Regions from separate parts of the Mitsuaria sp. MSU3D genome, predicted to be linked through region 2. Evidence: predicted binding sites of a transcription regulator. Region 2 holds the regulator's gene; the other holds the start of a gene.
What was found. The regulator NrdR, encoded in region 2, represses ribonucleotide reductase genes. The targets are predictions, from matches to a motif close to CACNANATNTNGTG.
Positions count from the first base shown of each region.

Region 1: AC1VNM_RS18090 (ribonucleoside-diphosphate reductase subunit alpha) is a predicted target of NrdR. The motif match lies at 1,775-1,788, and genes of this name have one in related genera.

Region 1 covers NZ_CP200314.1:4,105,008-4,108,416, forward strand. Annotated here, with positions in the region: gene AC1VNM_RS18090 (ribonucleoside-diphosphate reductase subunit alpha) at 1-1,556, opposite strand, end outside; gene AC1VNM_RS18095 (sigma-54-dependent transcriptional regulator) at 2,103-3,409, opposite strand, start outside.
Region 2 covers NZ_CP200314.1:1,328,914-1,332,322, reverse strand. Annotated here, with positions in the region: gene glyA (serine hydroxymethyltransferase) at 219-1,469, shown strand; gene nrdR (transcriptional regulator NrdR) at 1,486-1,929, shown strand; gene AC1VNM_RS06075 (GspH/FimT family pseudopilin) at 2,125-2,706, shown strand; gene AC1VNM_RS06070 (type IV pilin protein) at 2,703-3,230, shown strand; gene AC1VNM_RS06065 (PulJ/GspJ family protein) at 3,241-3,409, shown strand, end outside.

The sequences.
Region 1 (3,409 bases), 2.8 Mb from region 2:
TCGTAGGCGGTCTGGAAGGCCTTGCCGAACAGGTCGTGCAGGTCCGGGCAGGTCGACGGGCTGAACAGCGTCCAGTCGCCGCCCTCGATGACGCGCTTCATGAACAGGTCGGGAATCCAGTTCGCCGTGTTCATGTCGTGCGTGCGGCGGCGGTCGTCGCCGGTGTTCTTGCGCAGCTCGAGGAATTCCTCGATGTCCAGATGCCACGTCTCCAGATAGGCGCAGACGGCGCCCTTGCGCTTGCCGCCCTGGTTCACGGCGACGGCCGTGTCGTTGACCACCTTCAGGAACGGGACCACGCCTTGCGACTTGCCGTTCGTGCCCTTGATGTGCGAACCCAGCGCGCGGACCGGCGTCCAGTCGTTGCCCAGGCCGCCGGCGAACTTCGACAGCAGCGCGTTTTCCTTCAGCGCTTCATAGATGCCGTCCAGGTCGTCGGCCACCGTCGTCAGGTAGCAGCTCGACAGCTGCGAGCGGCGCGTGCCGGCGTTGAACAGCGTCGGCGTGGAGCTCATGAAGTCGAAGGTCGACAGGACTTCGTAGAACTCGATGGCGCGGGCTTCGCGGTCGATCTCGCCCAGGGCCAGGCCCATCGCGACGCGCATGAAGAACGCCTGCGGCAGTTCGATGCGGGTGCCGTCGACGTGCAGGAAGTAGCGGTCGAACAGCGTCTGCAGGCCCAGGTAGTCGAACTGCAGGTCGCGTTCGGCCTTCAGCGCGGCGCCCAGCCGGGCCAGGTCGTACTGCTGCAGCTTCTCGTCGAGCAGCTCGGCCTGCACGCCCTTCTTGATGAAGCCAGGGAAGTAGTCGGCGTACTTGGTGGCCATCTCGGCCTGCGTCGCGTCCTCGCCCAGGATCTCGCGGCGGATCGTGTGCATCAGCAGACGCGCGGTGGCGCGCGTGTAGCCGGGGTCCTTCTCGATCAGCGTGCGGGCGGCCAGGATGGCGGCCTTGTAGACCTCGTCGATCGGCACGCCGTCGTACAGGTTGCGCTTCGTTTCGGCCAGGATCGGGTCCGGCTTGACGTCGGCGCCCAGGTTCTCGCAGCTCGACGCGATCAGCGCGGCCAGCTTGTTCAGGTCGAGCGGGACGCGCACGCCGTTCTCGGTCACCGAGATGCCGGACTCCAGCACGGCGGCCTGCTGCTGTTCACCCTGGCGGGCACGCTCCTGCGTGCGGCGCTCGCGGTACAGCACGTAGGCGCGCGCCACTTCATGGTGACCGCCGCGCATCAGCGCCAGCTCGACGTGGTCCTGCACGTCCTCGATGTGGAAGGTGCCGCCGGCCGGACGCGAGCGCAGCAGGCCGCGGGTCACGGAGTCGGTCAGCGCGTCGACGGTCTCGCGCACGCTCGCGGAGGCGGCGCCGCTGGTGCCGTGCACCGCGAGGAACGCCTTCATCATCGCCACCGCCACCTTGCTCGGCTCGAAGTGCACCACCGCGCCGTTGCGGCGGATGATCTGGTGCTGCGGGAAGCTGGCCGAAGCGGCGGCGGACTCGCGGGGAGCCTGCGCCAGGCCCGTTTCAGCGGTCGGTGTGGCGGCGACTGTCTGCATGGGATCCTCGTTCTGGTCTGGAAAACAAAAAATGCTGCGCCCGGCCCGGCTTTTCCGAAGGGCCAAACGATCAGGGGGTCAGGTGGTGCTCGCGATGCTGAAGATGCGCCTTGGCTTGGTGATTCCGCTCCTCCGGCTGGGGGGCCGGCACTGCGGACAAGACTTCTGATGGAGCATTCATCGCCGTGTTTGCGAAGTCAGCAGGATAGCATGCAAAACACTATATCTAGTGGTCCCGGGACCTTCAAGGAACTAGCGGTAGCGTCCTCCCCGCTTGACGTCCGCCACCCGCTGGGCTAGCCGGAAGACCTGACCCCGCACATGTCCGATGGATTCGCGCATCGCGTCCGGAGCGCCAGGATCCACGCGGGCTGGCGGACCGAATGCGCTGCGAACGCCCATGGTTGCTGCGCTTGCGACGATGGCAATTCGATGACGACTTCGCAGGGTGTCCCTGGGGGCTAGGACAAGTCCGATGAGGACCTTCCCTGAGTCGCCACCTGCGGTGGGGTCATGGTCGCAATGCGCGCAGAAGACAGTCGGGGGTCAGGACTCGTCGCCGCCGATCGAGATCGCCAGGCGCGCCATGCGGTAACGCATCTGACGCAGCGACAGACCCAGGCTCGCGCCGGCCGCCGTGCGGTTGTTGCGATGGCGCTCGAGCGCGCGCAGCAGGATCTGCTTCTCGACTTCGTCCAGGTAGGCCGCGAGATCGGACGGGAGCGGTGCGCCGCCGCCAGCCTCGGCCGGCAGCACAGCCGCCAGCGACGGGTCCATGCTGCCGAAGGCAGGATCGACCGGCGCGTCGTCCGGGCCCAGCACGCTGTCGGGCAGACCGAGATCCGCGAGATCGATGCCATCGCCGCTGGACAGCGCCAGCGCGCGATGCAACAGGTTCTCCAGCTCACGCACGTTGCCGGGGAAGCTGTAGCGCGACAGGGTCGCCAGCGCGGCCGTCGTCAACACCGGGACCGGCGCGACGCCCGCGTCGGCGGCGATGCGCAGCAGGATCCGCGCACTGATGGGCGCTAGATCCTCCATGCGCTCGCGCAGCGGCGGGACGCGGATCTGGATGACGTTGAGCCGGTAATACAAGTCCTGCCGGAAGCGACCGCCCGCCACTTCCGCCGCCAGGTCCTTGTGCGTGGCGCTGAGCAGACGCACGTTGACGGGGATCTCGGCCACCGCGCCGACCGGACGCACGGAACGCTCCTGCAGCGCGCGCAGCAGCTTGGATTGCATCGCAATCGGCAGGTCGCCGATCTCGTCGAGGAACAGCGTGCCGTTCTGCGCGGCCTGGAAGAAGCCCTCGCGGTCCTCGCTCGCGCCGGTGAATGCGCCCTTGCGATAGCCGAAGAATTCGGCCTCCAGCAACTGCTCCGGAATCGCGCCGCAGTTCACCGCAATGAACGGCTGCGGACGGCGCGCGCTGACGTCGTGGATCGCGCGCGCGACCAATTCCTTGCCGGTGCCGGACTCGCCGTTGATCAGCACCGGCGCCATGCTGCGGGCCACCTTCTCGATCAGTTCTCGCACCTGCCGCATCGGTGCCGAATCGCCGACCAGCCGCTCCAGCGCCGAGGTCGACCCGGTCAGCGGCGGCGCGGGGCGCGGGGCCTTGCGCCGTTCCGGCGTCCCGGGCCTGGGTGCATCCACCGGGGGCAGCACGTCGAAGGTGGCCGGCGCGGTCGGAGCGAACGCGTCGGTGTCCGCATCGGTGTCGGCGGCAGCAGCAGCAGCGGCTCCGCGCGAGGCGCCACCGGACAGGCCACCAGCCACGGCCGGCGGGGCCGACGAGAAGGGCCTCGGCACCGTGCCTTCGGTCTTGGACGCGCGCCCCAGCGCCGACGCTA
Region 2 (3,409 bases):
CCCTGCCCGGAGACGGATCGGTCTCCGCACAGGCGTCGCCCGAGGTGGGCCACCACCGGGAAGCGCGAACGGCCGGGGATCTCCCTGGCTGTCCGTGCCGTTCGCCTGGGCCGCCGTCGTTCCGTCCTCCGTCGCCGGGTCGCTGTCATTCCAGAAGAATGGCGACCGCGCCGATGCGTTGCCGGCCGGGCGGCGCCAACCCTTGAGCCGACATCATCATGTTTGACCGCACCCAACAGACCCTCGCCAACGTCGACGCCGAAGTCTTCGCCGCCATCCAGCAGGAGACCCGGCGCCAGGAAGACCACATCGAGCTGATCGCCTCGGAGAACTACACCTCTCCGGCGGTGATGGAAGCCCAGGGCAGCCAGCTGACCAACAAGTACGCCGAGGGCTACCCCGGCAAGCGCTACTACGGCGGCTGCGAGTACGTGGACATCGTCGAGCAGCTGGCGATCGACCGCCTGAAGCAGCTCTACGGCGCCGAGTTCGCCAACGTGCAGCCCAACAGCGGCTCGCAGGCCAACCAGGGCGTGTTCTTCGCGCTGCTGCAGCCCGGCGACACCATCATGGGCATGAGCCTGGCCGAAGGCGGCCACCTGACCCACGGCATGGCGCTGAACATGAGCGGCAAGTGGTTCAACGTCATCTCCTACGGCCTGGACGCCAAGGAGGCGATCGACTACGACGCGATGGAAGCGCTGGCGCGCGAGAAGAAGCCCAAGCTGATCATCGCGGGCGCGTCGGCGTACTCGCTGCACATCGACTTCGAGCGCTTCGGCAAGATCGCCAAGGAGATCGGCGCCTACTTCATGGTCGACATGGCGCACTACGCCGGCCTGATCGCCGCGGGCGTCTACCCGAACCCGCTGCCGCACGCCGACGTCGTGACCTCGACGACGCACAAGAGCCTGCGCGGCCCGCGCGGCGGCATCATCCTGACCAACGACGAAGCGATCGCCAAGAAGATCAACTCGGCGATCTTCCCCGGCATCCAGGGCGGCCCGCTGATGCACGTGATCGCCGGCAAGGCGGTGGCCTTCAAGGAAGCGCTGACGCCCGAGTTCAAGGCCTACCAGCAGCAGGTCGTCGCCAACGCCAAGGTGCTGGCCGACACGCTGATCGAGCGCGGCCTGCGCATCGTCTCCGGCGGCACGCAGAGCCACGTGATGCTGGTGGACCTGCGCCCCAAGAACCTGACCGGCAAGGAAGCCGAGGCCATCCTGGGCGCGGCCCACATGACCTGCAACAAGAACGGCATCCCGAACGACCCGCAGAAGCCGATGGTGACCAGCGGCGTCCGCCTGGGCACGCCGGCGATGACCACGCGCGGCTTCAAGGAGGAGCAGGTCCGCAAGACCGCCCACCTGATCGCCGACGTGCTGGACAACCCGCATGACGAGGCCAATCTGGCCCGCGTGCGCGAGCAGGTGGCCGAGCTGACGCGTCAGTTCCCGGTCTACCGCTGAGCGGAGTCCGCGGCGCATGCGATGCCCGTTCTGCGGTCACGGCGACACGCAGGTGTCGGAGACCCGGGAGTCCGACGAAGGCGACGTGGTGCGTCGCCGCCGTCGCTGCCAGTCCTGTGACAAGCGCTTCACGACCTACGAGCGCGCGGACATCGCGCTGCCGATGGTCGTGAAGAAGGACGGCACGCGCGCCGAGTTCGACATGGGCAAGCTGCGCGCGTCGATGACGCTGGCGCTGCGCAAGCGGCCGGTGAGCATCGAGCAGATCGACGCGGCGCTGGAGCGCATCCAGGAGAAGCTGCTCAGCACCGGCGTGCGCGAGATCCCGTCGACCAAGCTGGGCGAGCACGTGATGCGCGAGCTCAAGCGCATCGACAAGGTCGCCTACGTGCGCTTCGCCTCGGTGTACCGCTCGTTCGAGGACGTCGACGAGTTCCGGCAGCTGATCCGAGACATCTGAGGTCGCGGGACGCCGCGCGTGTGCGGCACTGAAGTCGTGCGTCATTGACGCGGCCTTCACGGACTTTTCAGGCGCATCCCCCGCGCATCCCCCAAAAGCCGGCCCCCTTCAGCGGGCCGGCTTTCCCCTCCTGAAGGCGAAGCGCAACGGCCGCCGTCTCCCTAGAGTTCCTGGCAACTCTTCGGGAGATCTTCCTTGCAGCCCTCCGCTTCCCCATTCCCCTGCCATCGCCCCACCGCCCCGCGCGGCATCGGCCTCATCGAGGTGCTGGTCAGCGTCGCGCTGGTCGTGCTCGTGGCCCTGCTCGCCGGGCCGGACCTGCGCGACTGGCTCTGGCGCCAGCGACTCGCGAATGCCGCGCAGGCCGTTCTCGGCGATCTTCAACTGGCTCGCAGCGAGGCGATCCAGGGCTCGCGCAACGTGAGCCTGCGCTTCGGCGGCGATGAATCCGCCGTCAGCGGCAGCGGCCGCTGCTACGTGCTGCACACCGGCGCCGCCGGTGGCTGCGACTGCCACCTGGATGCGCCACCCACCTGCCGCGCCGACGCGCAGGCGATCAAGCAGGCGCGCTGGGTGCGAGACCGGGGACGGCCGGAGGTCACGGCCAACGTGCCCTCGATGCTGTTCAGCGGACGCCAGGGGACCGTATCGGTCAGCGGCACGGTCGAGGTCCGCATCGCCAGCATCGGCACGGTCCGTCACATCGTGAGCATCACGGGCCGCGTGCGCAGTTGCACGCCCGATGGCGCGCTGAACCGCCTGCCGAGGTGCGCATGACGCCGCTGATGACGCCGCTGACGCCGTCGTCGGTGAAGCCGCCGATGAAGCCCCGCATCACACCGCGATCCACCGAGCGAATGACCATGCGAGAAGGCAAGCCACTGGGCCGCCGCGGTTTCTCGTTGATCGAGATCCTGACCGTGCTGGCGATCGTTGCCGTGCTGGCGGCGCTGACGCTCCCCGGTTTCCGCGATCAGGTCATGAAGGGCCGGCGCGCCGAGGCGCGCGAGGCATTGCAGGAGATCCAGCTCGCGCAGGAGCGTTTCCGCTCGCGCAGCCCGCGATACGCCGCCCGCCTCGAAGACATCGAGCAGCCCGCGACGACGAAGGGCGGGCTTTATCGGCTGCGCCTCGTCCAGGCCGACGCCACGCGCTACCGGGCCGAGGCCGTCGCGCAAGGCAGCCAGTCCGCCGACCGTCGATGCCGCGTGCTGACGCTGCGGCTGGAACTCGGCGCGGTCTACACCACCGGATTCGACGAGCAAGGGGTCGAGCAGGCAGACGCCTGCTGGCCACAGTGATGGAGCAAGCATGACGAACCACCTCTGCCAAGGCTTGATTCGCAGTTCGACACGAGGATCCGCGCGAGGATTCACGCTCGTCGAATTCATGATCGGACTGACGATCGGCCTCCTGCTCCTCGCCGGTGCGTTCTCGATGGCGGGCGTCCAGCTCGGTGAGCACCACCGGCTGATGCTGG